2 regions of the Gottschalkia purinilytica genome follow, and region 2 is predicted to be linked to the other one. Evidence: predicted binding sites of a transcription regulator. Region 2 holds the regulator's gene; the other holds the start of a gene.
What was found. Region 2 encodes HrcA, which represses chaperone genes, less so after heat shock. Its sites were predicted from a motif close to ATTAGCACTCNATANTATNGAGTGCTAAT; they were not measured.
Positions count from the first base shown of each region.

Region 1: CLPU_RS02050 (co-chaperone GroES) is a predicted target of HrcA. The motif match lies at 14,241-14,269, and genes of this name have one in related genera.

Region 1 covers NZ_LGSS01000002.1:33,243-49,977, forward strand. The annotation lists gene CLPU_RS01980 (pyridoxal phosphate-dependent aminotransferase) at 1-263, opposite strand, end outside; gene CLPU_RS01985 (RNA-guided endonuclease InsQ/TnpB family protein) at 431-1,552, opposite strand; partial or broken gene CLPU_RS16490 (IS607 family transposase) at 1,530-2,157, opposite strand; gene CLPU_RS01995 (hypothetical protein) at 2,533-2,904, opposite strand; gene purE (5-(carboxyamino)imidazole ribonucleotide mutase) at 2,978-3,460, opposite strand; gene ndk (nucleoside-diphosphate kinase) at 3,687-4,082, opposite strand; gene CLPU_RS02010 (GNAT family N-acetyltransferase) at 4,227-4,784, opposite strand; gene CLPU_RS02015 (MATE family efflux transporter) at 4,834-6,207, opposite strand; gene CLPU_RS02020 (helix-turn-helix domain-containing protein) at 6,415-8,328, opposite strand; gene guaA (glutamine-hydrolyzing GMP synthase) at 8,539-10,071, opposite strand; purine riboswitch at 10,154-10,255, opposite strand; purine riboswitch at 10,428-10,529, opposite strand; purine riboswitch at 10,686-10,787, opposite strand; gene CLPU_RS02030 (hypothetical protein) at 11,055-11,246, shown strand; gene CLPU_RS02035 (spore coat protein) at 11,264-11,500, shown strand; gene CLPU_RS02040 (PepSY domain-containing protein) at 11,643-11,873, opposite strand; gene groL (chaperonin GroEL) at 12,200-13,828, opposite strand; gene CLPU_RS02050 (co-chaperone GroES) at 13,901-14,182, opposite strand; gene CLPU_RS02055 (DUF554 domain-containing protein) at 14,456-15,130, opposite strand; gene CLPU_RS02060 (ABC transporter ATP-binding protein) at 15,214-16,005, opposite strand; gene CLPU_RS02065 (ABC transporter permease) at 15,980-16,735, opposite strand, start outside.
Region 2 covers NZ_LGSS01000003.1:119,865-136,599, reverse strand. The annotation lists gene CLPU_RS04010 (ECF transporter S component) at 1-157, shown strand, start outside; gene argF (ornithine carbamoyltransferase) at 324-1,316, shown strand; gene CLPU_RS04000 (DNA internalization-related competence protein ComEC/Rec2) at 1,568-4,036, shown strand; gene holA (DNA polymerase III subunit delta) at 4,033-5,088, shown strand; gene rpsT (30S ribosomal protein S20) at 5,130-5,393, opposite strand; gene gpr (GPR endopeptidase) at 5,612-6,586, shown strand; gene spoIIP (stage II sporulation protein P) at 6,705-7,973, shown strand; gene lepB (signal peptidase I) at 8,085-8,612, shown strand; gene lepB (signal peptidase I) at 8,772-9,305, shown strand; gene CLPU_RS03965 (hypothetical protein) at 9,352-9,678, shown strand; gene lepA (translation elongation factor 4) at 9,768-11,579, shown strand; gene hemW (radical SAM family heme chaperone HemW) at 11,632-12,786, shown strand; gene hrcA (heat-inducible transcriptional repressor HrcA) at 12,941-13,975, shown strand; gene grpE (nucleotide exchange factor GrpE) at 14,029-14,610, shown strand; gene dnaK (molecular chaperone DnaK) at 14,638-16,485, shown strand; gene dnaJ (molecular chaperone DnaJ) at 16,577-16,735, shown strand, end outside.

The DNA of each region.
Region 1 (16,735 bases), on a different contig from region 2:
TCATAGTCTAAGTTATTATCTTCTTTTAGTTTTTTTACTATAGCTTCTCTTAATTCTAAAATACCAGAAACTACTGTATATCTTGTAAAACCTTCATCTAATGCTTTCTTAGCCGCATTCGATATGTTTTCTGGTGTATTAAAGTCTGGTTCTCCAATATTAAACTTTATTATATCTATTCCATTTCTCTTAAGTTCTTCTAATTTATCTGTTATACCTATTGTCATTGAAGGTATCATGTTTTTTACTCTTTTAGTTAACATTTGTATACACCGTTGTCAAAACCTTATAAAACTTTATAAAGCTTATTTAATTCCCTGTTCAACGTGTCCGATTTTGTAATTCCTAAGAATATACTACTTTCGTTTGATATAACACTCCAAGGGCTTAACTTCGGATACAACGACTCCTACATCTCAAACATAACTGTTTAAGTAGTTATGCTTAAATATCTGCTTAAATTAATTGATGCATTAAAATCTCTATTAATTGCCACTCCACATTCTTCACAGATATAAGTTCTCTCAGACAATAATAACTTAGCCTTTATGTGACCACACTTACTACAAGTTTTTGATGATGGATAAAATCTATCAGCTTCGATAAACTCAATTCCATAAAATTCACATTTATATTGAAGCTGCCTTTTAAACTTGTATAATCCTTGACTGCCTATAGCTTTAGATAAATGTTTATTTTTCATCATACCTTTGACGTTAAGTGTTTCCATAACTACCCTTGATGGCTTGGTTTTCACTATCTTAGTAGTTGCCTGATGTAAGTGATTGTTCCTAATATTAGATAATTTTCTATAAAGTAATCTAATTTGCTTTTCAAGTTTTATAATGTTGCTTGTTTTGACGAACTTCCTCCCTTCTTTATTCATTTCATATTTTTTTGATACTTTACGTTGCAACCTACGTAATCTTTTTTCTAACTTCTTAACTAACCTTGTTTTATTAATATTTTTAAAAGTCATTCTATTGGAACATACAGCAAGATTCTCAATTCCAACGTCTATTCCTATGATTTCATTTGTTAATTCTACTACTGGATTTTCTTTTTCAATACCTACAGATAAGTACCAATACTTCCCATCAAAACTTACTCTTGGATTAGTGTATTTAACATTCATAGGTACTTGTTCTGATGTCTTAACCCAACCTACTTTTTCAATTAAAACCTTTTTAGATTTAACTTTTAATTTTATATTGTCATTATAAAACGATGGCTTACTTTTTCTTCTACTTTTAAATTTTGGCTTATCTGCTAATCTTTTGAAGAATATTTTATAAGCATTACAAGCATCTTTTACTGCCTGTTTTGCTATATTATTAGATACTTCATTAAGCCAGTTAAATTCTGCTTTCTTTAAAATAGTTAACTCTTTTCTTAAATCACCATCATTAATGAATTTACCACCATTTTTATAATTCTCTTCTTGCTTTGCAAGTGTCCAATTATATATAAATCTTGCAGTTCCTACAGACTTCCAAAGTTGTTGTTCTTGCTCTATATTAGGAATAATTCTAATCTTCTTTGCCAGTATCATCTTTCAAAAACTCCTTAATCATTTTCTTAGCCTTATTTGCTCTTTTACCTTGAAGCCTACAACTAAATACTGTAATAATTTGAATTAAATCTTCAACTAACTCCTGTTCTTCTGTCTTTTCTGTATGATCTATAATCTCAATAGTAGTTCCATATTTATCACATAGATTTTCTGTAAGCTCATAACCAAACCTCACTAATCTATCTTTATAAAGAATTACTATTTTTTATACTTCATAGTTAGTTATCATATCTATCAATTAATTTAATACCTTTCTATTGTAGTTAATTCCACTTCCTATGTCAGTTATTATCTCAAGTTGATAACCTTTGACATACACATATATGTTTTGACATTTTCAATCTGTTTTTCAAGGTCATCTTTTTGTTATGTGAACTAACTCTACAATATCCTATTACTTTTTTATTTAGATGCTTTTCTCCTTTAATTCCTAAAAAATGATTAAGTTGTTCTCGTGAATAATATCTATATCCTGTTGGTGCAATATGATGTGGTTTTAATATATCTTTTTTATCCTATTCTCTTAATGTTTGAGGATTTTTTCCTATTAATTTTGAAAATTCACCTATAGAATAATATTTTATTTATATCATCTCTGAATTTATTATAATATAATCATTATATAAATTCAGTAAAGTTCTATAAAATTATATAATGTTTTGTTAGCTGTTCCTTAACCTCTTTCAAAATAATGCTCTATTATATTAATACTATACTATTTTCATATTAAAATAAATACATTGCATCATTGAATATATGTATATTATTTATAAACACTATACTTTATTCTCTTAGTATAAATATTATTAAGTACATAAGATAATTTTAATAATATTACACAAATACCTAATTCATCACAACATCTAATTTATTTATTTTTTATATTATATCATTAAAATTTATAATTATAAAATTATAATTTTATTAATTTAAATCAAAAAAGAGAGTATGTACTACTCTCATTCATCCTCGACTATAGTATTTACTAAGTTCATCCCTTCTTCTGTAAGTTGCCATATACTTATATCATCACTAGTAATACCTATTTTCTCAAATAGACATTTGCAATTCTCTCTGTCTTCTTTACCTTCTTTTTCTTCTTTACCCTCTAAATTGATTGTTTCAAACCTATTTAATGTTTTATTTATTATATGTGAAATTTTTTTAGTTCTTTTTGCTTTTACGTAGTTTTGAATTAATGGGCTCTCTTCTATTTCATTATTTGCAACTTCATCATTATTAGATAGAAAAATAGTAAGGGCTATAAGTTCATGCCATTTTAGTTTTGATAAATATACTGAATTTATAATTAAACTTTGATCATCCAACATAATATCATCTCCACCTTTCTAATGTATAATATGATTCTAAACCTCACATGATACTTAAAAAGTGAAAGGATATTTATAAATTTCTAAATTCTCTATCTTTCTGTAGCACATCTTTCTCCATTTCTTCTCTATATTTTTCTAGTTTTTCTTTTAATATATTATACTTAAGAGATAGTATTTGCACTGCTAATAATCCTGCATTTTCTCCACTATCAATTCCTACAGTAGCTACTGGAATCCCTTTTGGAGTTTGGACCATTGATAATATTGAGTCTATTCCATCCAATATAGGTGATTTTATAGGAAGCCCTATTACTGGAAGCAAAGTTATTGACGCCAAAGCTCCTGGTAGATGTGCTGCTTTACCTGATGCCGCTATTATTAAGTCAAATCCGTTCTTTTCAGCGCATTGGCCAAATTCTATAACTTTTAAAGGAGTTCTATGAGTAGATAAAATTCTTATCTCTGTATCTATTTCAAATTGTTCTAATATTTGTACTGTTTTTTTTACCACTGGATAATCTGAATCACTGCCCATTATAATAGCAACTTTCATTTAAATACCCCCTTAATAGTCTCGCTTTCTTAAAATTTCTAGTATTACACATATTATCTATATAGCTAAATAATATATTCTTTTAAATATATAATCAACATTTTCTAAAAATCATGGTACTTTTTATTTAACTAAATAATTAAAAGTATATAAAAAAGAACTATAGACGTTCTAATATATACTAAAACGTTTATAGTTCTTGAATAAACTATCTATATTTTAAAGCTTAGAACCAAATTGAAATTTCTCTTTCAGATGATTCTATTGAATCTGAAGCATGAACTATATTTTCAGTTACGCTATTTGCAAAATCTCCCCTAATTGTTCCCATAGCTGCCTCAGTAGGTTTTGTACTTCCATTTATATTTCTAACTAGTTGTATAGCTTCATTTCCTTCAACTATCATTACTACTACAGGACCTCTCATCATGTACGATACTAATCCTTCATAAAACGGCTTTTCCTTATGTTCAATATAGTGTTGTTCTAAGATATCTTTAGTAGCATTTATTAATCTACATTCTTTTATCTTAAGTCCTTTTCTTTCATATCTACTTATTACCTCACCTATTAATCCTCTTTCAACACCATCAGGCTTTATTATAACTAGTGTCTTTTCCATTCCTTTACCCCCTGCACTCATATACTTTAATTTTAAAGATGATTATACCATATATATTTTATCAAGTAAATCAAAGTTAACACATTTTTTGTTACATTAAAATGTTATTATTCTATTAACTATTTTATAAGAACATAAATGATATTATAACTTTTTTATCATATGCCTATATAAATGTCCATCAACTTCCATTTTTTGATCTTCTTCATATCCCAGCTTTTGATATAATCTATATGCATTTTCTTTATCTATATCAACTATTAAACTTGTAACATCATGTCCTAGTTTTCTAGCTTCATCTTCTATAGACTTGAATAGTTTTTTAGCAATTCCTCTTCCTTGATACTGTGGATCTACTGATACAGTATCTATATAATATTCATTTTCGAAAGATTCTTTGTCAAATGCACCTCTTTTAATACCCATTTCTCTTAAGTGTTTTATAATAGCTTCATCTAACTTATCTGTATCATTTGAACAATATCCAAGTATTACACCTACTACTTTCTTATCTTCTTCATAGACTATAGTATTCTTATAGCTAAATCTACATTCATCCATTTGAAAAAATTTGCTTAGAGTATCTACAATATCTCTTTTTTCATTATACCCAGTAAAAGTTTTTCCTAAACCTTCTATAGCATTTAAGATAAGTTCTGACGAATAAATATGATCTTCTTGTTTAGCTCTTCTTATTTTCATTTTAAAATCCCCTTCTTAACTTTTTTATTTTTTCCTAAGTTATTAATAATTAACTTTGACTTACTAAGTCATCTCTACTAGTACGTTTTTCATCATTTAGAAAAGCCATTCCTTTTTTAATATAAATAAGTCCTGTTATTGATGATAGTAAATCTGTAATTGGATATGTTATCCAGGCTCCAAATAGACCTAATGTTTTTCCTAATAAAATTACAATAGGAATGAATAAAAGTAATTGTCTATATACAGATAAGAAAAGACTTGTTTTAGCTTTTTTTATTGCCTGATAATAATATATAGATACATAGTAAAAAGTAATTATAGGAAATATTGAAATTGTAGTCCTAAACGACTTTACAGTTTCCTTTAATATCTCTTTTTCTCTTAAGAAACTTCCTATTATCTGTGGAGTAAATAACATCATCACTATCCAAATTCCCACAGATGTTATAAAAGCTAGCTTAGTAGTCTTTTCTATTACTTTTTCTAGTTTCTTATATTCTTCAGCACCATAGTTATAGGCTGCAAGTGGTTGCATACCTGAACTAATTCCAAGCATAGTTATATACATGAACATTGATACTCTGGTTATAACCCCTATCATAACAATAGCCTTATCTCCACCAACAGATAGAAGAAGATTGTTTAAAATTCCTATAACTATAGCATCTGAAATTTCTACTATAAATGTTGAAAATCCAACTGCTACAATAATCTTAACTATATTTAAATCAAATGATAAATTAAATTTTAAATTGATTTTTTTAGCTACCTTATACATCTGGTAAAATGCATATATAAATCCGATTATTTGAGAAACCACAGTAGCTATAGCTGCACCTGCTATTCCTATATCTAATATCCCAACCAATATATGGTCTATAACAATATTGATTATAGCTCCTATAGATGTAGCTATTAAAACTATTTTAGGATTTCCTAAAGAATTTAAGATATATCCAAATATATTAGTAAATCCTAAGAACAAAGATCCGATTAGTACTATAGTAATATATTCTTCTGCTAAAGGATAGATTGTACTACTTGCTCCCAACTTTGATATTATAAACTCTTTAAATACAAAGACTATGATAGGAAGTAAAATAAGAGTTACTAGTCCTAAAAATATTGCATTCACAATACTTTTATTCAGTCTTTCAAAGTTTTTAGCACCATAGGATCTAGCTACCTCTGTAGCAGTTCCCACGCCTATAAGTAACGATAATGAAAGCATTAATCTTTGTATAGGAAAGGCAATACTCAAAGCTCCTATGGCATTAACCCCTACATATTTTCCTACAAAGAAGGTATCTACCATATTATAAAGTTCTCCTACTAGAAGAGTAATAACTGCTGGTATAGAAAATTTCAGGAGTGCTTTTGTAATGTTCTTTTCCTTAAATACTCCGTTCGTCGTAATCATGACTATCACCCCATTTAAGTTTCTTGTGTCATTTATAGTATTTAAGAATCTATTAAATGAACTTTGGGAGTATTCTCATATAAAAACACCATATATAATATTATACAGTGTACTTTTTATAAATAAAATCTACATATTAAACTATATTAAGGGACATATTTAGGTACTAATAAATATTTATCTTTTGTCCAATAGAAAAAAGCACCTCTAGTAAGGTGCTTTTTGTACTTTTTTGAATATAATCATTGTGGCCCCACTTCCAAACATCTTAAAATTTATAGGAAATACATTACTCTTCTTTGCATGTTTAATATCTACTTTAGGAAATGACATATATTCTATTAATTGTATTTCTTCATCTTTTAATTTCTTAGATTTACCCATAGATCTCCAAATTCTATAGCTAGAGCCACTCTTTTCATCTACTTGATATTTTATAACTCTATAATCATCTATTAGATTTTCTATATTGAGAAAAAAATGTATTTCTTTATTTACATTTTCTTTACCTTCATTAAAAATAAGTATTTGATAATCTTCGTCATTACAAGTTAATATATGATTTTCTCCTTTAGATATGATCTTATCTCCTAATAGACTTGCAAAATACATACTATAATACGAAGGTTTCTTTACTCCTTGATAACTTAATACTCCATATTCTCCAGAGAATAACTCTTCTTTAAAATCTAATGCTTGCATATAAAAATCATCATTCATAAAATTTTTAAACGTATATGGTAGCATATATTCTGTATTATATATATCATTGATTTTGTCATCATAGATAATACTCCTATTACTGAATTTTATTCTATCATCTAATGACTTATCGTATTCAAATATCCACTTTTCTACTTCTTCTGACGAAAAATTTTCTAGTATAGAATCTATATTAGATAAAAATATGTCTTCCTCATCTTTACTAATTATTATATAAGGCGTAAGGTCTAATACCTTTAGTTTTTTTACACCTTCTTCAAACAGTCTATAATTTCTGTTTTTAAAACAATCTTTTATAATTAAGTACTTAAAATTCAGCAGTTCCTGTATAGATTTTAAATTTTTAAATATATCTTCTATTAACAAGTAATGAAAGTTTCCAAAATATAGCTTTTCTAAATAATTTTTATCTAGTTTTTTGCCCTCGTCAGATAAGTTTAAGTCTATTTTTATAATTTCTTCTTCAATGTTATATCTTGAGTATTCAGCTAAATAGTCTTTTAGGTAGTCTAATGATAAATCTGTAGAATATTCTTTTACTTTCTTTATTTCTTTCAGTTCTTCTTCTGTTTTTTTATACTTTTTTCTATATTCTTTCGGAGTCATTTTATAGTGTTTTTTAAAATATTTATTGAAGTATCTTATGTGAGAAAATCCCAGTTCTTGAGATATTTCTGTTAGTGTCTTATCTGTATCTAAGAGTAATTTTATAGCTTCTTCTACTCTAGTTAAATTTAAAAATTCATTAAAACTAATTCCCACTGTATTTTTGATTTTATAAGATAAATAATGTGAACTTAGATATTCTTTTTCAGCTATTTCTTGAAGACTTATTTTATTTTTAAAATTATTATATATATATTTTACTATTCTATGATATCTTTGAAGCTGCTCTTCATCATCTTTTAATTCTTCTTTCTCATACATAAGATAATGAAAATGATTTATTAGATGATATAAGAGATCTATTAAAGTTTTATTTATAAATTCTTGGTAATTTTCTCTCTTTTTTATGCTCTCTAGTAATAATATTGCTACAAATTGTTTCAATATAATATATTCTTCAGTATTTTGTATATTTTCTTCTGATGTATCTGCATAAAAAAACATGTTTTTCATATCAGCATAATACTTATCAAAAAAACTAGGATTTATCTGAAGTATTAATACCAAATTTTCCTCATCACTATATATGCGATGAGCTTCATCAGCATTTACCATTTCTATCTGTTCCGCTTTTACTTTGTACGTTCCTGCCTCTATATTTAAATATATACTTCCTTTCAATACGAATATTATTTCAAGAGCATTATGCCAATGTATGGGATATTCTCTTATATCACTTAAGCTTATGTGTATAGGAAGATTATCTGTGTACCTCACATATTCTCTTCTCATTTTTTATTTTCCCCCTGTGTATTTTCTCTTATATTTATTATATCTATATATACTAAAAAACAAAATGCCAAAAGACAGAAGGGGGTCTTCTGTCTTTTGGCTTTGTGATTTTAGGTGATATAACTTTTTGATATTGGTTTATTTATTCCATTCACATGGAACTTTTATATAAATAATTGACCGGGTAAGTCAAATTATTTCAAAATTATTCTACTCCCACTCAATAGTAGATGGTGGTTTCGATGTTATGTCATAAACTATTCTGTTTACTCCATCAACATTATTTACTATCTTATTTGAAACTTTTTCTAGTACTTCAAATGGTACTCTAGCCCAATCAGATGTCATTCCATCTGATGAATTTACCGCTCTTAGAGCTATAGTATGACTATAAGTTCTTTCGTCTCCCATTACTCCAACACTTTTTATGTTTGGAAGAGCCGCAAAGTACTGCCATATATCGTTTTGAAGTCCAGCATTCTTAATTTCTTCTCTAAAAATCCAATCTGCTTCTCTAACTATATTCAGCTTTTCTTCTGTAACTTCTCCTAATACTCGTATTGCTAATCCTGGTCCTGGGAACGGCTGTCTGTTCACTATTTCATCTGATATTCCAAGTTCTTTTCCAACTTTTCTTACTTCATCTTTGAACAAAGGTCTTAGTGGTTCTATAAGCTTAAAGTCCACATCTTCTGGAAGACCTCCTACGTTATGATGACTTTTGATAACAGACGCTTTATCAGTTCCACTTTCTATAACATCTGGATATATAGTTCCTTGAACCAAATAATCAATTTGGCCAAGCTTAGATTTTTCTTCTTCAAATACTCTTATGAACTCTTCTCCAATAATTTTTCTTTTTGTTTCTGGGTCAGTAACCCCTTTTAATTTTTCTAAAAATCTATCTTGTGCATTAACTCTAATTAAGTTCATGTTGAACTTTTCCTTAAAGTTTTTCTCTACTTCGTCACCTTCATTTTTTCTTAAAAGCCCATGATCTACAAATACACAAGTTAAGTTAGACCCTATGGCCTTATGCACTAATACTGCTGCAACAGATGAATCTACACCGCCAGATAGTGCACATATAGCTTTCTTATCTCCTATTTGTTCTTTAAGACTTTCTATAGTTTCCTTAGCAAAATGTCCCATGTCCCAGCTTGGAGATAATTTACAAACTTTATATATAAAATTATTTATAATTTCTCTTCCTCTTTCTGTGTGTTCAACTTCTGGATGAAATTGAACTGCATATAGATTTCTATCCTTGTCTCTCATAGCAGCTACTGGACAAGAATCTGTTTTAGCTAAAACCTCAAATCCTTTTGGTAGACTATCTATGAAATCTGTATGACTCATCCAACATAAGATATCCTCGTCTATATTTTCAAATATTCCATCTTTGATTAATATTTCAAGCTTAGTTTTTCCAAATTCTTTCTCTTCCGCTCTAGTAACTTTTCCATCAAATACTTGAGCCATAAGTTGACCACCATAGCAAATTCCAAGTATAGGAACACCTAAATCGAATACTCCTTTATCACATTTTGGAGCTTCATCTGAATATACGCTTGCTGGTCCGCCTGAAAATATAATCCCCGAAGGATTCTTTTCTTTTATTTTATCTAGAGAATAGTTACAAGGAATTATTTCGCAATATACATTGGCTTCCCTAACTCTTCTAGCAATTAATTGGCTATATTGACCACCAAAATCCATTATCAGAATAAGTTTATTATCCATATTTTGCCTCCAGACTATCTTTAGTTATGTTCTACAAAAAAATACACATTCAAGAGTGGAATGTGTATTTTGGGTATCAAAAATACAAGTTAGTTCCACCCATAGTCAGACAATTTACGGTTATCTGGTAGAGACTCCCTAGCCTTATTCTAGGGTATATATGAGCCATAACGATAATATTTTTTAACAGTTTTTCCTTTTTATTCAGTTAACAAAAGTGTAACTTATAGTCCCACTTTTGTCAAGAAGTTTTGTTTATTTTTTAAATCTCAATATTTAAAGTTATGTCAACTTATCCATTGTAAATAAAAAAATACACATTCGAGAGTGGAATGTGTATTTAAGCATAACAAAAATACATATTGATTTCCACTCATAGTCAGATAATTTACGGTTATCCGGTAGAGACTCCCTAGCCTTATTCTAGGGTATATATGAGTTGTAGCAACTTTATTTTTTATTTAATATTAACAAAGCTCAATAATGTTAATTATATGTCTATTTTTAATTCAACAATTCTTTACCCTTTAAAAAGTTTTAATTTGTCGCAAAAATTTCGATAAAAAATAAAAAAACACACATCCGAGTGGAACGTGTATTTTGAACGACAAAAATACGAGTTAATTTCCACTCATAGTCAGATAATTTACGGTTATCCGGTAGAGACTCCCTAGCCTTATTCCAGGGTATATATGAGCTATTAACAAATTTAATTTCTTTAATCGATTAACTATAGTTTATATTATAGTTAATATGTTTGTCAAGCATTTTTGTTTTTAAAATTTTGTCACTAAGATTGTTTTATGTAAACCATTTAAAATTTTTTTAATTATCAATTATAAAAAAGTTTTCTCATTAAATATACTTTTTAACTATTAATTATTTTATTACATGATATCTCATATTTTTCAAGTTATATATTTCATTTACATAGAGATAATAATTATACAACAATTAATTTTAACTCGAAATGAGGGATTTTTATGTTAGATGAAAAATCTATAAGTTTAGTAAAAGAACAATTAAATAATGAATACGTACTTTATAAAAAATATTTAAACTATAGTAATATGATTTTTGATAGTGAACTTAAAAATATATGCTATGAATCAAGTCTTAAACATAAAGATAATTATCAAAGCATAGTTTCGTACTTAGATTCACTTAAAGGATAAGAGGAGTGATTTTATCTATGTATGTTTATAATCTTTTAACAGAGAAAGATATGCTAAATGACCTCATTTATTCAGAAAAATATATATCAAATTCTTATAGTAGTATTGTTTTAGAGTTACCATGCCCAGAACTTAGAAAAATACTTTTTAGATGTCAGTTAAATGTACAGAGTATTGAGTCTAATATTGAAAATGCTAGAAATGAAAGAGGTTGGAACCTTAACTCATTATGTAAACTTAGTTCTTATTCTTAATATTTATAACTTTCACGTTTAAACTATTATAATTCACAAAAAAGCTCCTATATAAAACTTTAAAAGTTTTACATAGGAGCTTTTAATATAAACTCATTGTCTTAAATTAATTTTATATATTCATTTTTAATTATTTCTCTAATTAGTCCCTATCAATTTCAATTATTCTTCCTGTATCAGCATTTATTTTAACCTCATATACTCCATAATCAGTAAGAATTTTAACTTCATAAACCAATAAACCATTTTCAGTATCTAATTCAGCTTTTATTACTCGCCCCGGAACTTGTCTTAGAGCGATTCGAATAGCTGTTTCGATATCTATACGATAGTTGATCCAGTAGTCCCATGTATTATAGTAATACCTCAACATATACACCTCCCTCTTTTGCATTTATACAACTATTATATTCAAATGCAAAAAAGTTGGTGCTTTCGAATCTCATTAAATAAACTATTTTGTAAGAAAGTATTAGATCAATTCTAAGGCTCATTTTTAATTTTTAAAGCTTCTTTATACATTATCTCTATATCAATTTGCATAAATATGCTACTATACTTTTAGAAGCTAATATAAGTCTTGAATAGTTTTAAAAAAATTTGCCAACCAAAAGTCATCCTATATTCGCAAATGGTTGGCAAATCTCTTTTATAAAGTTATTCAAATGTTGGTTTTAACACCTTTCACCACTTGATTTATTACATCATTGGCATTCCGCCAGGCATTCCACCGCCCATTTCTGGTACTGATTCTTCTTCTATATCAGTTACAGCACTTTCAGTAGTTAATACCATTGAAGCTACAGAAGCAGCATTTTGTAAAGCTGATCTTGTAACTTTAGTTGGATCAACTATACCAGCTTCGATCATATTTACATATCTTTCATTTAATGCATCAAATCCAATTCCTTGTTCACTTGCTTTTACTTTTTCTACTATAACTGATCCTTCTAGTCCAGCGTTTATAGCTATTTGCTTAACTGGTTCTTCTAATGCTTTTAATATTATTTGGATACCAGTTTTTTCGTCTCCTTGTGAGCCTTCTAGTAACTTTTCTACAGCTTTACTAGCATTTAATAATGCTGTACCACCACCAGATACCATACCTTCTTCAACTCCAGCTCTTGTAGCAGCTAAAGCATCTTCTATTCTTAACTTTTTCTCTTTTAATTCAGTTTCAGTAGCTGCACCAACTTGAATAACTGCTACTCCACCAGATAATTTAGCTAATCTTTCTTGTAATTTTTCTTTATCAAACTCTGAAGTAGTTTCTTCTAATTGAGCTTTTATTTGATTAACTCTATCTTTAATATCTGATTCTGCTCCAGCACCGTTTACAATAGTTGTGTTTTCCTTATCAACTTTAATAGTTTGAGCAGTTCCTAAAAGGTCTAGTGTAGTTTCTTTTAAGTCATATCCTAATTCTTCTGAAATAACTTCTCCACCTGTTAAGATAGCTATATCTCTTAACATGTCTTTTCTTCTATCTCCGAATCCTGGCGCTTTAACAGCAACACAGTTAAATGTTCCTCTTAATTTGTTTACAACTAATGTAGCTAATGCTTCTCCTTCTACTTCATCAGCTATAATTAATAATTGCTTACCTTGTTGTACTATTTGTTCTAATACTGGTAATATCTCTTGAATATTAGTTATTTTTTTATCTGTAATTAAAATATATGGATTTTCTAATTCTGCAACCATTTTTTCAGTATCAGTTACCATATATGGTGATAAGTATCCTCTATCAAATTGCATACCTTCAACTACATCTAAAGTAGTTCCCATTGATCTTGATTCTTCAACTGTTATAACTCCGTCTTTACCTACTTTTTCCATTGCTTCTGCTATTAATTGTCCTATTTCGTTATCATCAGCTGAGATAGATGCAACTTGAGCAATAGCGTCTTTAGTTTCTATTTGTTTTGAGAATGATTTTATTTCTTCAACTACAGCTCCTACTGCTTTGTTTATTCCTTTTCTTAAAATCATTGGATTTGCACCAGCAGCAACATTTTTAAGTCCTTCTCTAATAATAGCTTGGGCTAATAATGTAGCTGTAGTAGTACCATCTCCTGCAACATCATTTGTCTTAGTTGAAACTTCTTTTACTAATTGTGCTCCCATATTTTCAAATGGATCTTCTAATTCTATTTCACGAGCTATAGTTACACCATCATTAGTAATAAGTGGTGATCCAAATTTTTTATCTAAAACAACGTTTCTTCCTTTTGGACCTAAAGTAACTTTAACAGTATTAGCTAACTTATTTATACCTCTTTCCATAGCACGACGTGCTTCTTCGCCAAACTTAATATCTTTAGCCATTATATTCACACTCCTCAGTTATTTTAAAATTGTAAGTACATGATATTAATAATAAAATTATATGATTTAAAATTATTGAACTACTGCTAATACATCAGCTAATTTTACTATTGTATATTCTTCTCCATCTACTTTGATTTCTGTTCCAGCATATTTTGAAAATATAACTTTGTCTCCTACCTTAATTTCATCTTTTTTCTTTTCGTCATTAGTAATTCCTGCTCCAATAGCAACAACTTCAGCGATTTGTGGTTCTTCTTTTGCTGTACCTGGAAGTACTATACCACTTTTTGTTTTTTCTTGAACTTCTACTTTTTTGATAACAACTCTGTCTCCTAAAGGCTTAACGCTCATTAAAAACCCTCCTTAGATATATATTAAATTTAAGTATATTTAACTGCTTTTTTTCATTATTAGCACTCACCTTGATAGAGTGCTAATCCTTATGAATATTATGTTACTTAATAAATAGTCTCTAATCAAGCTTTTTTTTTAGATTTAAATGATAATTTAAAGGTTTTATTTTAAATTAATATCAATTTTCTTCCTATTATACTTTATTGCTTGATTTTTCTTATGTTCCTATGTTTAAGTAACTAAACTATATTTTGCCCACTTTTCATTTTATTAGACTAATGCATAATACATTAATATTATTATTAAAGATGGTATCATATTCCCTATCTTTATTTTCTTTATATTTAAAATATTAATTCCTATGGCTATTATAAGTAATCCTCCTAAAGCCGATACTTCATTTATCATTTGAGGAGTAAAAAAGTCTTTTACCATTGAAGCACTAAGAACTATAAGTCCTTGATATATAAGTACAGATATTGATGAAAAAGCTACACCTATTCCCAAAGTAGAGCCAAATACTATTGATGTCACTCCATCTAATATAGATTTAGCATAAAGTGTATCATGACTCCCTTTAAGTCCACTCTCTAGTGAACCTACTATAGACATAGCCCCTACACAAAATATTAATGTAGTAGTAACAAATCCCTTAGAAAAGCTTCCTCCTTCCTTAGAAAATTTTTCTCCTATCCAATCTCCAAGATTGTTTAGCTTTTCTTCTATGTTTAGCATCTCTCCTATAAGACTTCCAATTACTATACTTATAATTATAGGCAACATAGATTTTGTTTTTATAGCACTTGTAATTCCTATTAATATAACACATAATCCTATTCCATTCATTACAGTTTCTTTATACGATTCCTTTATTAAATTTTTAAATATTAATCCTATAAGTCCGCCTATACAAATTGATATAGAGTTTACAATAACCCCTAGCATGTACGTTATGTCTCCTTCCATATGTAATGATAATCACTAAATCTTTATTTAAAGAAAAAACTTTAGGTATTACCTAAAGTTTTTTAAGATGAAAGTAACGTTCTATCTGATAATAGTCCTTGTGTCTTCTCAAAGTTAGAAAGTAATTTTTCTACTGTTAATTCTTGTTTTTCTTCACCACTTATATCTAGTATAACATTTCCTTGGTGCATCATTATAACTCTATTTCCTAAGTCAACTACATGTCTTAAGTCATGAGTCACCATGAGTGTAGTGACACTATCTCTATTAACTATTTCCTCAGTCAGTTCTATTATTCTTGCAGATGTTTTAGGATCTAGTGCTGCTGTGTGTTCATCTAGTAAGAGTAATTTAGGCTTAGACATAGTAGCCATTATTAAAGATAAAGATTGTCTTTGTCCACCTGATAATAATCCTACTTCTTGATCCATCTTATTTTCTAAACCTAGATGAAGTTCAGATATAAGTTCTTTAAAATATCCTATATTCTTTTTAGATATACCTTTTGTTAATCCAAAATGCTTTCCTTTATTATAAGCCATGGACATATTTTCAAGTATAGTCATTGAAGGTGAAACCCCAACAGAAGGATTTTGAAACACTCTAGATATAACTCTAGTTCTTTTATACTCTGGAAGTGATGTTATATCCTTTCCATCTAAAGTTACAATTCCATCATCTATAGGAAGAACTCCCGATATAACGTTTAAAAGTGTAGATTTACCTGCTCCATTACTACCAATGATAGTTATAAAATCTCCCTTTTCCACTTCTAAGGAGAAATCATTATAAAGTACATTTTCATTAGCTGTATTTTTATTAAAAGTCTTACATAGATTTTGAATTGAGAGCATTCCCTTCACCTCCACTTCTAGTTTTCTTTCCTACAAATAAAGCTTTAATATCTTTACCTCTATTATTTATCCCTAAAAATATTATAACTACGACAGCTGTCATAAGTTTTAAATCCGTAGGTGATGAACTCTTTTCTAATGCAAATGCTGTAGCTAATCTAAAAATAATTGATCCAAATAAAACTGCTGTTGTTGCTTTAAAGAAAGTTAACCTTTTAAATATGGATTGTCCTATGATAATTGATGCAAGTCCCATAACTACAATACCTGTTCCCATACCTGCATCTCCAAATCCTTGATGTTGGGCAAGTATTGATCCAGCTAATGCAACTAGAGCATTTGAAATCATAGTTCCCATTATCTTAGCTTTTCCTATATCTACTCCTAATGAAGTAACTAGTTGAGGATTGTCTCCTGTAGCTCTTAATACAAACCCTGACTTAGTAGATAAAAATAAGTCCAATAATAATTTAGCTAAAATAGTTATTATTATAATTATAACTATACTGTTTATATTATATGAAAATATAGTTTTGGCACCCATTAAAGGTGTATTAGGCTTGCCCATTATCCTTAGATTAACTGAGTACAATCCTGTCATGACAAGTATCCCAGATAAGAGATTTGTGATTCTAAGTTTCACATGAAGAACTCCTGTAATAATCCCCGCTATAGCACCTGCTATAGTAGCCAATATAATGGCTAAGAAAGGATTCATTCCACCAACTAT
Region 2 (16,735 bases):
AATATTACAAGGAAGTATGATTGCTTCTATATTTACTATTCCACCTAATATTATTCAATTTGTAGGTGGAATGGTAATAGCTTATCCTATTTTATTAGGACTTAAAAGAACAAAGTATTTTGAAGAAACATTAAAAAACTCTAAATCATCTTTATAGATTTAGAGTTTTTCTTTATTGAAAAATGAATATATAAATAAAAAAATGAATAAAAAATCATAAATATATTGACAATTAAGGATGAGTACGGTTATAATCAGATAAATATACTTTTGAAATAGCTTAAGTCTTGCATATGACGTGAATAAAATGGGAGGGAAGAATAGTGCCATTTAATTTAAAAGGAAGAAGTTTTCTAAAGTTATTAGACTTTACGTCAGATGAAATAACATACTTAATTGATTTAGCTGATGAGCTTAAGAGATTGAAGTATGCAGGAATAAAGCCTAGAAATTTAGAAGGAAAAAATATAGCATTAATATTTGAGAAACCTTCAACTAGAACAAGATGTGCTTTTGTGGTTGCTGCTGTTGATGAAGGAGCACATCCAGAATATTTAGGAAAAGATGATATTCAATTAGGAAAAAAAGAATCTGTAGCAGATACTGCTAGAGTATTAGGAAGAATGTTTGACGGAATACAGTTTAGAGGATTTAAACATGAAACAGTAGAAGAGCTTTCAAAATATGCAGGTGTTCCAGTATGGAATGGATTAACGGATAGATTTCATCCTACACAAATATTGGCTGATTTCTTAACTATAAAGGAGAAAAAGGGATATTTAAAAGGCATAAAGTTTGCTTATGTAGGTGATGGAAGAAATAACATGGCTAACTCTTTGATGATAGGTGCTGCAAAACTTGGGATGGATTTTAGAATAGTTGCTCCAAAAGAACTATATCCAGAGGTTGAATTAGTTAATATAGTGAAAGATATAATAAAAGATACAAATGGTAAATTAACTATAACAGATTCTATTAATGAAGGTGTAGATGGGGTAGATGTTATATATACTGATGTTTGGGTTTCAATGGGAGAAGAAGATCAATTTGAAGAAAGAATAAAGTTACTTAAGCCATATCAAGTAAATATGGATATGATAAATAAAGCAGATGATGAAGTTATATTCATGCATTGTTTACCGGCATTTCATGACAGAAAAACTAGCGTAGGAGAAGAAGTTTTTAATAAATATGGATTAGACGCAATGGAAGTTACAGATGAAGTGTTTGAAAGTAAATATTCAGTAGTATTCGATGAAGCTGAAAATAGAGTACATACTATAAAAGCAGTTATGGTTGCAACTCTAGGAAAATAGGAAGAACTTCTTAATGAAGTTCTTTTTTATTTTAGAATAGGACTATCATTGTTTATAACTATTTTATAATATATTATAAAATAGTTACTATAAGTCTTCACTAAGAAAATGGTTATATTTTACAATTTCATGGTTAAAAAAATTATTAAAATATACTATAATCATAATTAAGTATAGATTATGCAGTCTTTATATTTTTCTTAAATTTTATTAAATGTTTAAAATAAAAATGTTTAAGTAGGATTATGAATATGAAAAGACCATTTATTCATTTAGTTGTACCTTTTATGCTTGGAATTTATATATGTAACAAAATAGAAATTAATGTTAGCCTTAGTGCTTTCATGATACTAATTGTTATTATTATGAAAATAATATATATAATTTTTTTGAAAAGAAGAAATTATATATTTTTATGGATACTTTTTTTATTATTAGGTAATATGGCGGGATATAATCATTTAAATAAAAGTGAGTTAGATAGATTTTCTGATGAAAAAGTGTCTCTAAAAGGTGTTGTAAAGAATGAAGTGGTTAAAAGTAAAGGCTATGAAAAATATGTAATAGAAGTTAGTAATATAACTTATAAGAACAAACACTACAATGTAAAAGAAAAGCTAATATTAACAATATATGATAATTCAGATATAAGACTAGGAGATAACATATTAGTTAGGGATAAGATAAAGGTACCAAAAGAAAATACTAATCCTATGTTGTTCAACTATAAACTGTACTTACAGAGTAATGACATTTTTACAATTATGTCAACTAATAAGTATTCGGTTAATATAATTAAAAGAAATAATCTTAGTAAAGGAGAAAGAATATCTCAGAAATTTAAAAAGAAAATATCTTTTATACTGGATAAGAATCTAGATACTGAAAATAGTTCAATTATAAAGTCTATAATACTTGGAGATAGTACTTATCTTGATGAGAATACTCAGAATAAATTTAGAAACTTAGGGATAGCCCACGTGCTAGCAGTATCAGGACTACATATAGGAATAATATTTGCTTTTATACTATATATTTTAAACTTTTTGAAGGTTCATAGGAAAATAGCTAGTATATTAGCAATTATATTAATACTAATATATGGATATATAATAGGCTATCCACCGTCAGTGGTAAGATCTTCTGTCATGTTTAGTTTACTTATAGTATCGACTATAACATATAGAAGATATGATTCTATAAATATTCTAGCGTTATCAGCATTTATAATGTTAATATATAAACCTCTATGGTTATTTAATATGGGGTTCCAACTTTCATATGTAGCAACTCTTTCAATTCTTCTGTTTAATAGTAAAGTCAAAAAAATATTTTCAAATAAATTTAGATTTCTAGCTGATATACTATCACCAATTATATCTGTATACATAGGAATGTTGCCAATAAGTCTATATTATTTTAATAGCTTACAGATAATATCTATATTATCTAACTTAGTATTGGTACCATTATTGTCTTTAAGTTTAATAATATCTTTTATAATGATAATAACATATCTAATGAGTTCAATAGTTAGTAATGTTATAGGATATTTTATAAATATATTGCTAGTTATATTTACAAAGAGTATGAATTTAGTACATAATTTAAGTTATAACATAATTGTTCATTCACCTAATTTTATAGAGATGATAATGTATTATGTTTTAATTTGTATAGCTCTAAATATTATTAAGACTGACTTTTTAAACAGAAAGTTTATACGTATAATAAATTATTATTTAATATTAATTATATTTATAGTATCTACTAATTATTTAATTGAAGAATATGCTATTATTGACTTTATAGATGTAGGACAAGGTGATAGCTGTATTGTTAGATTAAAAGATAAAAATATACTTATAGATACAGGAGGAAGTATTTTAAATAATTTTGATGTTGGAAAGAATATAGTGCTTCCCTATTTACAGAAGAATGGAATAAATTCTCTAGATGGAGTATTTATTAGTCATTTCCATGAAGATCATGCTGAAGGACTACTATCTTTAATAGGGAATATAAAAATAAAAAATATATTTATAGGATATAAAAGCCAAAATAACAAACTTTACAGAGATATTATTAAATTATCCTCAAAGCATAATATTCCTATACGACTAATAAAAAAAGATGATAAAATTATATTAAATAAAAATAGTGCAATAGATATTCTAAGTCCTGAAAGGAAAGAGGATGTTAACTTTAAAAATGAAAATAATATGTCCTTGGTTTTTATATTAAAAACTTATAATAAATCACTTCTATTTACTGGTGATATAGAAAAGGAAAAAGAAAAGGATATTGTAAAAATAAATTATAAACATAAAGTAGATATAATAAAAATACCACATCATGGAAGTAAAACTTCATCAACTGAAGAATTTATAAAAAGGTTCGAACCAAGATATGGAATAATTCAAGTGGGAAAAAATAATTTTGGACATCCTAATAAAGAGGTCTTAGAGAATTATGAGAAACATGAGATAAAATTATATAGAAATGATACTATGGGACTTATAACTGTATTAATATCAGAAAATGATTTTAAAATAGAAAACTATTTAAAATCAAAACCAGTTCTAGAAGATGTACTTAAAAGTTATATATTAGACTTAGGAATTATATCTATGTATATGATAATATGGATAGTGATGATATATAATTATAAACTAAGTGATTTAGATAAGATAAACATAGATGATGAGGTGCTTATATGAGTTATAAAGACTTTTTAAGAGATGTAGAAAAAAATGAGCTGAAGAAAGTATATTTGATTTTTGGAAAAGAAATGTACTTAAAAGATATGTTATTATCCACATTAAAAAATAAATATATAGACAAGGCATTTGAGTCCTTAAACTACATACATATGGATGGCAAGTCTATAAGTTCTGATATGATAATAAATGCTTGCGAGACACTTCCATTTATGGCGGATAAAAAGATTGTAGTAGTAGAGGATTTATCTAGCTTTAAAAGTGGAAATAAAGAAGGGAATTTTAGTGGTGAAGAGGATTTAATTAAATACATACCAAAAATAAGTGACTTTTGTTGCCTAGTTTTTATTATAAAAGAAGATAAAGTAGATAGTAGAAAAAAGATAGTTAAAAGTATAAAAAAAGAAGGATTAATAGTACAACTGGATAAGCTCAAAGATGAAGAATTGAATAAATGGGTGATAGACATATTTAAGAAGAACAATAAAAAACTTGTAAGGAATGTATTGATTCATTTTATACAGTGTTCATCTTATTTTGATACTAACACTAATAAAACTCTATATGATCTGGAAAATGAAATATTTAAAATATGTAACTATATGGGAGAAAGAGAGGAAGTAACTAAAGAAGATATAGATAAAATGATAACAAAATCCTTACAAAACAATATATTTAAACTTGTAGATTTTATTGGACAAAGAAATTCTTCTAATGCATTATCTGTATTTAACGAAATGATAATGGAAGATGAACCACTTCAAGTTATATTACATATGGTTATTAGGCAATTCAGACTCTTACTTATGACTAAGTTGTTGAATGAAAAAGGATATAGTCAAGGAAACATAGCTCAAAAAATTGGTATACATACTTTTGTTGTCCAAAAGCTAACTTCTCAATGTAGAAACTTTAATAGTGATGAATTAACTAATATATTAAAAGCCTGTATGGAACTAGATCAGAACATAAAGACAGGAAAGGTAGATGGTAAGATAGGTATAGAAATATTGATAGTAGAGATTTCTAATAAGATAAAGAAAATAAACTAAAAACTTCGGGCACTGCCCGAAGTTCGTTTATTTAACGGAAACTATATAGCTTCGTTTAATTTCTTTGCTAAACGACTAATTTTTCTTGAAACCGCATTTCTGTGAATAGTATTCTTAGCAGCAGCTCTTGAAAGTTTTTTCTCAACAATTTTAAGTAATCCTTTAGCTTCATCAAGATTTCCGTTTTCTAAAGCGTTATCAAACTTTGTTATATAAGTTTTGATTTCAGATTTTCTTGACTTATTTATACCAGTTTTAACTTTGATAACATCAATTCTCTTTTTAGCTGATTTTATATTTGCCAACAGGTTCACCCCCTTCGAATGCAATTAACAAAGGTAATTTTATCACGAAGACTGATAAAATGCAAGGAAAATATGCTATTTGTTTTATTAACAATAAATATAAAAAGTATACAGTTTAGGAATAATAAATATATAAAAAACACAAATTAATATATGAAAAACTTATACATAGTTTTAATATGATATTTTATCAAAAACTAACTGGAGGAGATAGATAAATGTTTCAAGTTAGAACAGATTTAGCAGTTGAAGCTAGAGAGTTATATAAAGAAAGTAACAATATGGAAGTGTCAGGGGTAGAAGTCGAAAAAAAAGAAGAAGAAAATTACTCAATAACAAGGGTTAAGGTTCTAAATGAATCAGGAGCAGAAAAAATGGGAAAACCTATAGGAATATATACTACTATTGAAGTTCCTGCTCTTAAGAAAGCTGATCAAGATTTAAAAGATGAGATTAGTAAAGTATTATCTAAAGAATTAAAGGAAATTATAAAACCAGATAAACAGACAAAGTCATTGGTTGTAGGATTAGGAAACTGGAATGTAACACCAGATGCATTAGGACCTAAAGTTATTGAAAAAGTGTATGTAACTAGACATTTTTTTAAAGCATATGAAAAGACAGAAGATGAAACTATGTCAAATGTTTCTGCTATATCACCTGGAGTAATGGGGCTTACAGGAATAGAAACTAGCGAAACTATAAAAGGTATAGTAGAGAAAACTAATCCTGATGTAGTGGTTGCAATAGATGCACTAGCTTCCAGAAAAATGGATAGGGTAAGTACTACTATACAAATAACGGATACTGGTATAAGTCCAGGATCTGGAGTTGGAAATCAGAGAAAGACTTTAAATAAAGAATACTTAGGAGTTCCTGTGATAGCTATTGGAATACCTACAGTTGTAGATGCTGCTACTATGGTAAGTGACACGATGGACTTAATAATAGGAAGTATGAAGAAACAATCAGAAGCAGGAACTCAGTTCTATGAAATATTGGAACAATTAAACTCACAAGATAAGTATGAACTTATAAAAGAAGTTTTGACTCCTTTTATGCCTAACATAGTAGTAACTCCAAAAGAAATAGATGATATGATAAATGACCTTTCACAGGTAGTTGCAAATGCAATAAATATTTCATTACATCATGGTATAGATCTAAAAGATGTAAATAGATATTTAAACTAAAATTCACAGTTTTCAGCTGTGATTTTTTTTGATTTAAAATCAATCATAATATTAATAAGACAAGAATATAATCTTATATAATTTTAAAACACTTTAGAAAAAGTTAGGAGTGTTAAATGTGATTAGAAAGATTAGAAATACTAAAGGATTAATACCTATTATAATATGTGTTCTTTGTATAGCAAATTTAGCATTAGGATTTGAGCTAATTAAAAAAATTACAAAGACAGAGAGATTGGGGATTAATAGAGAAGTAAATGTTGGACAAGAGGAGACAGTATCAACTTTTAGCAATTCTAAAAACAACGCAGATAACAAATCAATTGAAAATAAAAATTTAAAAAAAGAAACAAAACAAGAGACTAAACTAAATAGTAATAAAAAATCTAATGATAAATTAAGTAATATTTTAATGAGGCTACTTATAGATAGTAATGCTTATATGAATGTAGCTTTTGAAGAAAATTATAAAAAAGATAGAAAAATAGAGACTATATCTACAACTGATTATGTTATATCTAAAGTTTCTAGGTTTTTCGAACCAAAAAAATACTTAAAAAGTCAGTTACCTGCAATATTAAATCTAGTAGATGATGAAAGAAAAATTCAAACTGTTGATAAAAATATCAAGAATGAAAAATATGAAGATATAGTTTTTGTTGAAGATTTCGCAGAATCGACTGAAGGTGTAGAAATAACTTCAACAGAAGACAATAATTCTGGACAAAAGCCTAATTCTATAAAAATAAATGATGCAGATCCTTATATTTTAATATACCATACACATGGAACAGAATCTTTTTTACCAGCTACAGAAGGAAACTTTCACTCTACTAGGAGAGAATATAATATATTAACTATAGGTGAAATAGTAGGTACAGTCTTAAAAGAAAAAGGACATAAATTGAAACATATAGATATGTATCATGATACACCATCTTTTAATAAATCATATGTAAGATCTTTGGAAACTGTGAAAGATGAATTAAATAAGAATAAAAATTTAAAGGTACTCCTTGATATACATAGAGATGGAGTAGACGAGAAAAATGTTCAATATGCTGCAAAAATTAAGGAAAGATCTAAAATAAAAGTAAATGGAAAAGATGTAGCTACATTTTCGTTAGTAGTTGGACCACAAAATCCTAATAAAGATAAATTATTAGAATTTGCTAGATATATAAAAGAAGTTGCAAATCAAATGTATCCTGGAATATGTAGAGGAGTTACAGTAAAATCCTATGGTAAATTTAATCAATATGTTAGTGATTATTCTGCACTAATAGAAGTGGGAAGTAACTTAAACACTATAGAAGAAGCTAAGGAAAGTGGAAAACTATTAGGAGAGATATTAAACAAAGTAATAACAGATATAAAACAGGAATAATGTAAAAAAATAGATAAAATGAACAAAGAAAGATATAAGTCGTCTTTCTTTTTCTTCATAAAAAATGGTATAATGGATTTTATAACACGTTGATGATAAGAGGGGGTAACTATGAGCGCAAGACAAGAAGCAAAAGAATGGATAAAATGTATAGTTGTATCAATAGTAATAGCATTTATTATAAGAACTTTTTTATTTAATAGTACAAAAGTTTTGGGTAGTTCTATGTATCCTACTTTACATGAAAATGATAGGCTATTTACGAATAGAATAGTATACACTTTAGGAGAACCAAAAAGAGGGGATATAGTTATATTAAAAGCACCAGATGATAAAAATAAAGACTATATAAAAAGGATAATAGGTGTAGCAGGAGATAAAGTAGAAATAAAAGATGGTAAAGTATATGTTAATGGAGAAGAGATAAAAGAAGATTATACCGAAAAAGGAGCTTATACTTATTCGGATGAAAGTATGTGGGAAGTTCCAAAAGGTAGTGTATTTGTACTAGGAGATAATAGACAAATGGGGGCTAGTAAAGATAGTAGAGCTTTAGGATTAATTCCTGTTGATCTTATAAAAGGAAAAGCATCATATAGATATTTTCCTATAGATAGATTTGGATCACTTTATAAGTAAAAAAATAAAATATAATTTATAATTACTGTAACCAAATTGAAATATAAATGATTATGTTTCATAAAGGGAAAATAATACTAATAGAGAAAGATATATATATCTTTCTTTTTTTATTTATAAGTTACTATTAATTAAGTCATATACAATTGGAGGGGGATTATGATATTTAATGGAAAAATGAAAAAAGAAATAAAAGGATGGGTAAAATGTATAACAATATCCATTGTCGTAGGTTTATTTGTAAGAATGTTTTTATTTAATAATACAAAAGTATCAGGACAATCTATGTATCCTACATTATATGATAATGATAGACTTTTCACTAATAAACTAGCATATTCTTTAGGAGAACCAAAAAGAGGAGATATAGTAGTATTAGATGCTCCTACAGAGCCTGGAAAAAGATACATAAAAAGAGTAGTGGGGATATCAGGTGATAAAATAGAAATAAAAGATGGAAAAGTATATGTTAATAACAATGAGTTGAAAGAAAAATACATAAAAAAGGGTGTTCAAACATATTCGGAACAAAATATCTGGGAAGTTCCAAAAGGTCATGTGTTTGTACTAGGAGATAATCGATTAGCTAGCGAAGATAGTAGAATGTTAGGTACCGTTCCTATTAACTCTATAAAAGAAAAAGCATCATATAGATATTTTCCTTTAAACAGATTTGGCTCATTGAATAACTAAAGAATAGAAAATCTTTAAAAAGCTCATAATAATCTTGGTGATTATTATGGGAACTAGAATGGAACGATATGAAAGGAAGCAACGTCAGAAAAGCAAAAATAAGCTAAAAGTTTTTTTTATACTAGCTTTAGTAATAGGTCTTATATTCGGACTTAGCCTATTAGATGATATACTAAGAAATATGACTGATACTAAGGAACAACAAATCTATGGGATAAAACTGGAAGATGATAGTTATACTATTCAACTGTTTGGTAAGGATTATACTATAGATCAAGAAATTATAAATAGCATAATAAATAATATTAAATCTGCTGGAGAAAATGTAATAGATATAGTTGACAAATATAAAGATAAAATATTAAATAAATAAAAGACCAGATTAATCTGGTCTTTTAACTGTTTTTTTATTATGCTATAATTGTTTAGTATTAGTACTTCCATTTATCAAGGAGGATAAATATGACACAGGATAGACAAAACAGAATAAGGAATTTTTCGATAATAGCTCATATAGATCATGGAAAATCTACACTTGCAGATAGACTTATAGAAAAAACAGGTCTTTTAACACAAAGAGAAATGCAAGATCAGTTATTGGATAACATGGATTTAGAGAGAGAAAGAGGAATAACAATAAAACTGCAAACAACAAGACTTATATATAAAGCTAAAGATGGTAAGGAATATTATCTTAATCTTATAGATACTCCAGGACATGTTGACTTTAATTATGAAGTTTCTAGAAGTCTAGCAGCATGTGAAGGTGCAATACTTATAGTTGATGCGGCTCAAGGAATAGAAGCACAAACTTTAGCCAATGTTTATTTAGCACTTGATCAAGATCTAGAGATTGTACCAGTTATAAATAAAATTGATCTACCTAGTGCTAGACCAGATGAAATAAAGCAAGAGATAGAGGATGTAATAGGATTGGATGCCTCAAATGCGCCATTGATATCTGCAAAAGAAGGATTAAATATAGAAGATGTATTAGAGAGTATAGTTAATGAGATACCATCTCCTAAAGGTGATAAAAATAATCCTTTAAAAGCTCTTATTTTTGATTCATACTATGACAATTATAAAGGTGTTGTTGCACTAATAAGAGTAGTAGAGGGAACTATAAAGCCTGGTATGGAAATAAAAATGATGGCTACGAATAAAAAGTTTGAAGTTACAGAAGTAGGTGTATTTGCTCCAAGACAAATACAAGTTAATGAACTATCAGCTGGAGAAGTAGGTTACGTGTCAGCAAGTATAAAGAATGTAAAAGATGCGACAGTGGGAGATACAATAACAGATGCAGATAATCCAACAAGTGAACCATTACCAGGATATAAGAAAGTTACTCCTATGGTATATTGTGGGATTTATCCTGCTGAAGGAGAAGATTATAATAACATAAGAGAAGCTTTAGAAAAATTGCAAGTAAATGATGCGTCACTAACGTTTGAAGCTGAAAACTCTGTAGCCCTAGGATTTGGATTTAGATGTGGATTTTTAGGACTATTACACATGGAAATAATTCAAGAAAGATTAGAAAGAGAATTTAATCTAAATATAATAACTACTGCACCAAGTGTTATATATAGAATTATGAAAAAAAGTGGGGAAGAGATAATGCTACAAAACCCTACGAATCTACCACCTTTAACGGAAATAGAATATATGGAAGAACCTATTGTAAATGTCTCTATAATGACTCCAACAGATTATGTAGGAGCTATAATGGAGCTATGTCAGAATAGAAGAGGAACTTTCAAGGATATGGAGTATATGGAACAGACCAGGGTTACTATGAACTATGAGCTTCCTTTGAATGAAGTTATATATGACTTTTTTGATGCTTTAAAATCAAAAACAAAAGGATATGCATCTTTAGATTATGAATTAAAAGGATATCAAAAATCAAGCTTAGTAAAGATGGATATAGTTATAAATGGAGAGTTAGTAGATGCATTCTCTGTTATAGTACATCAAGATAAGGCTTATGAAAGAGGAAGAATGATAGCAGAAAAGCTAAAGGATGTTATACCTAGACATCAATTTGCAATACCTATACAAGCATCAGTAGGTGGAAAAGTAATTGCAAGAGAAACAGTAAGAGCATTAAGAAAAGATGTACTGGCAAAATGCTACGGTGGAGACATTAGTAGAAAGAAAAAGCTACTAGAAAAACAAAAAGAGGGTAAAAAGAGAATGAGACAGCTAGGAAACGTAGAAGTTCCTCAAGAAGCATTTCTAGCAGTGCTTAAATATGATGATAAGTAAAAAAATGCACACTTAAAGTGTGCATTTTTTAAAAGGAGAGATAAAGAAATTAATGAACATGGAAAAGAAAGACTTAGGACTTTACATTCATATACCCTTCTGTGAAAGTAAGTGTTATTACTGTGATTTTAATTCTCATGTAAATAAAAACTATCTAGTAGAAAAATATATTATGTATTTAAAAAAAGAACTTGATTTGTATATTAATGATTTAAAGGGATATAATTTAAAAACGATATTCTTTGGAGGAGGAACCCCTTCAGCTATAGACGAAAAATATATTTACGATATATTGAACCACATATATAAAAATGCAGATATATCACATTTGAAAGAGATTACATTAGAAGCTAATCCAAAAACTTTGAATACTGAAAAACTAAAAGTATATAAATCATTAGGAATAAATAGAATAAGTTTAGGGGTACAAACTTTAAATGATAGTTTATTAACTCAAATAGGTAGAATTCATACTACTCGTGACTTTCTTGATACCTATGAATTAATTAGAAGTCAAGGTTTTGAAAATATAAATACAGATATAATGTTTAACTTGCCAAATCAAACATATAAAGACGTCATCAAAACTTTAAAAGAGATTATAAAATTAGATATAAAACACATATCATATTATAGTTTGAAGATAGAAGAGGGAACACCATTTCATGTTAAATATGAAAAAGATGAACTAAGACTTCCAGAAGAAGATGTAGAGAGAAAGATGTATCATGGAGCAATAGAATTGTTGGAGAAAAATGGATATAAACAATATGAAATATCTAATTTTGCAAAACAGGGATATGAGTGTAATCATAACATCATCTATTGGAAAGTAAAACCTTATATTGGAGTTGGATTATCAGCTCATTCAAATATAAATTCTTATAGATATGGAAATACAGAAAAATTTGAAGAATACTTTAAAATGATAGATGAGAACAAACTTCCAATATACGAAGAAGAGAAGGAATTCATAGATAAAGATATGGAAATTGCAGAATATATAATATTAGGACTTAGACTAATACATGGGATAAATAAAGAATATTTTAGTAAGAGATTTGGTATTACAATAAGAGATGTATTAGGTAAAAAATTAGACAAATTTATCGAAGAAGGATTATTAGAAGAAAATGATTATAATGTAAAACTTACTAAAAAAGGATTAGATTTATGTAATATTGTTTTTATGGAGGTACTTCCTTAAAAAACAATGTAAATGAGATTAAATAGCTTATAAATCTTTAAAAAAGGTATTGACAAAATAATTTAACAATGATAATTTAAAAACATAAATATTAGCACTCTATACTACTGAGTGCTAATAAAAGGATTAAAGCCTTACAGGATGTGATGCTAGTATGATGCTTGATGAAAGGAAGTTACAAGTTTTACATGCTATTATACAGAGTTATATAATAAGTGCAGAGCCTATTGGATCTAGAACTATATCTAAAAAATTTGACTTAGGAGTTAGTTCTGCTACTATAAGAAACGAGATGTCTGATTTGGAAGAACTTGGCTATTTAGTTCAGCCTCATACTTCTGCGGGAAGAATTCCATCAGATAAAGCATATAGACTATATGTTAATAAGCTCATGACATCATTAGATATAGGATCAATATTATCTAATGACTTAAAAGATAAATTAACAGAAGGAAGAAGAGAAATAGATCAACTGATTCAAGGAGCAGCAAAAATATTAGCTAGTATAACTAATTATACGTCATTAGCTATAGCTCCTCAAATAAAAAGAAGTTCTATTAAACGTATACAATTAGTTCCAGTTGATGATTCAAAAATACTAGCAGTTCTAGTTACAGATTCAGGTATACTAAAAAATGCAGTTTTTAGAACAAATGATAATATATCTTATGATAATTTAAATGTCATGACTAATTTCCTAAATGAAAAGTTAAAAGGACTTACTATAGAAGATATAGGATACGATTTTCAAGAAGGACTAATTAGAGAAATGTATGAACTTAAATATTCTATTAGTAGCATTATGCCAGTAATACTACAATCTTTAGAAGATACAGAAGATATGGGAATATACTTCGATGGTGTTACTAACATATTTAACTTCCCAGAATATAATGATATATCTAAAGCCAAACAATTTTTATCATTTATTGAAGATAAAAATAGTGTTATGGATATGCTGATAAATAGTGAATTTAGTGACGTTCAAGTAACCATAGGAAGTGAGAATATTTATGAAGAGATACAAGATTGTAGTGTCATAACAGCAGTCTATAGTATAAATGGAAAAACTATAGGCAAAATAGGAGTTATAGGACCTACGAGAATGGATTACTTGAGAGTAATAACAGCTGTAAAATCACTGTCTTTAGATTTAAATGAGATAATTAAAAATTATCTTTCAGAGTAATAGGTGTAAGATATATCTTGCACCTATATAAAGAATTTCGAGGGGGGAATGTTTTGAGTAATGAAGATATTACAAAAAAAGATGATTTGGTTAATGATGAACTAGAAGATGAGATATGTGAAGAAGCAGATAGCAATTTAGAAGCTACAATAAAAGAAGCTAATGAAAATGAAAATATTCAAGAACTAAAAAGCAAGTATGAAAATAGTATAAAGGATATGGAAGAATTAAATAATAGGTTCTTAAGACTACAAGCAGATTTTACCAATTACAAAAAAAGGGTAGAAAAAGAAAAAGAATCAACAATAGCATATGCAGTTGAAAACCTATTAACTCAAATATTACCTGTATTAGATAATTTCGATAGAGCATTATCAGTAGAGTGTAGTGATGAAAATAAAGCTCTTTATGAAGGCATGGAAATGGTATACAAACAATTCATTGATATACTAAAAAATCATGGTTTAGAAGAAATAGAGGCTTTAAATGAAAAATTTGATCCAAATTATCACTATGCAGTTTCTCAGCAAGAGAGTAATGAGCATGAAGAAGATACAATAATACAAGTATTAGGTAAAGGATATAAATTAAAAGATAAAGTCATTAGACCAAGTATGGTAATGGTATCTAAATAGATAATTACATAAGAAGGAGGAATTAATATGAGTAAAATTATTGGTATTGACTTAGGTACTACAAACTCTTGTGTTGCTGTTATGGAAGGTGGAGAACCTATAGTTATTGCTAATACTGAAGGAAATAGAACTACACCTTCTGTTGTTGCATTTACAAAAGAAGGAGAAAGATTAGTAGGGGAAACTGCAAAAAGACAGTCTGTTACTAATCCAGATAGAACTATTGCGTCTATAAAAAGACATATGGGTACAAATCATAAAGATACTATAGATGGAAAGGAATATACTCCTCAAGATATATCAGCTATGATACTACAAAAACTAAAATCAGATGCTGAAGCATACTTAGGAGAAACTATTACAGATGTAGTTATCACAGTTCCAGCTTATTATACAGATGCTCAAAGACAGGCTACTAAAGATGCTGGAAAAATAGCAGGATTAAATGTTAGAAGAATTATAAATGAACCAACTGCTGCATCTTTAGCTTATGGGTTAGATAAAGATGAAGAACAACACAAAATAATGGTATTTGACTTAGGTGGAGGTACATTTGACGTATCGATACTAGAGTTAGGTGATGGAGTATTTGAAGTTATTTCTACAAGTGGAGATAATAGCCTTGGTGGAGATGATTTTGACCAAGCAATAATTGATTACTTAGCTGAAGAATTTAAGAAAGAAAATGGTGTTGACCTAAGAAATGATAACATGTCTCTTCAAAGATTAAAAGAGGCAGCAGAAAAAGCTAAGAAAGAGTTATCAAGTGTAATGTCAAGTAATATTAATTTACCATTTATTACAGCTACACAAGAAGGACCTAAACACTTAAATATAGATTTATCAAGAGCTAAATTTGAAGAATTAACTAGTCATTTAGTTCAAAGAACATTAGATCCAGTTAAAAAAGCTTTAAATGATGCAGGATTAACTCCAGCAGATATAGATAAAGTTATATTAGTAGGTGGATCAACAAGAATACCAGCTGTACAGCAAGCAGTTAAGAATTTAACTGGTAAAGATCCTCATAGAGGAGTTAACCCTGATGAGGTAGTTGCATTAGGTGCTGCTATTCAAGCAGGTGTATTAAGTGGAGAAGTAAAAGACTTATTACTATTAGATGTTACTCCACTTTCACTAGGTATAGAAACTTTAGGTGGAGTATTTACAAAGCTTATAGAAAGAAATACAACTATACCAACTAAGAAAAGCCAAGTGTTCTCTACAGCAGCTGATAATCAAACAGCAGTTGACATACATGTACTTCAAGGGGAACGTGAAATGGCTAGTGGGAATACTACATTAGGAAGATTCCAATTAACAGGAATACCACCAGCTCCAAGAGGAGTTCCTCAAATAGAAGTTAGTTTTGATATAGATGCAAATGGTATAGTAAATGTTTCAGCTAAAGATTTAGGAACAGGAAAAGAACAAAAAATTACAATAACAGCTTCAACAAATCTTTCGGAAGAAGAAATTCAAAGAAAAGTTAAAGAGGCTGAACAATTTGCAGAAGAAGATAAAAAGAATAAAGAATCTATTGAAGTTAGAAATAATGCAGACTCATTAGTATATCAAACTGAAAAAACTTTAAAAGATTTAGAAGGCAAAGTAAGTGAAGATGAAAAGTCAAAAGTTCAAGCTAAATTAGATGAATTGAAAAAAGCATTAGAAGGAACAGATATAGATGATATTAAAGCTAAAACTGAAGAATTAACAAACGAGTTCCATGGGTTATCACAAAAAATGTATGAGCAAGCAGCTCAAGCACAACAAGCCCAAGGTGGAGACAATACTCAACAATCAGGTGAACCAAAAGATGATAATGTTGTAGATGCAGACTATGAAGTTGTTGACGAAGACGATAAAAAATAATAAAATAAGTCAAAGCTAAATCTTTTGATTTAGCTTTGATTTTTGGATTAAATGAAAAAAATAATACTACACATTGAAAGGCGGTGAAAATGTGAGTAAAAGAGATTACTATGAGGTTCTTGGTGTAAGTAAAAGTGCAAACGACCAAGAAATAAAAAGAGCATATAGAAAGTTAGCAAAGCAGTATCATCCAGATTTAAATCCTGATAATAAAGAAGCAGAACAAAAATTTAAAGAAGTAAATGAAGCT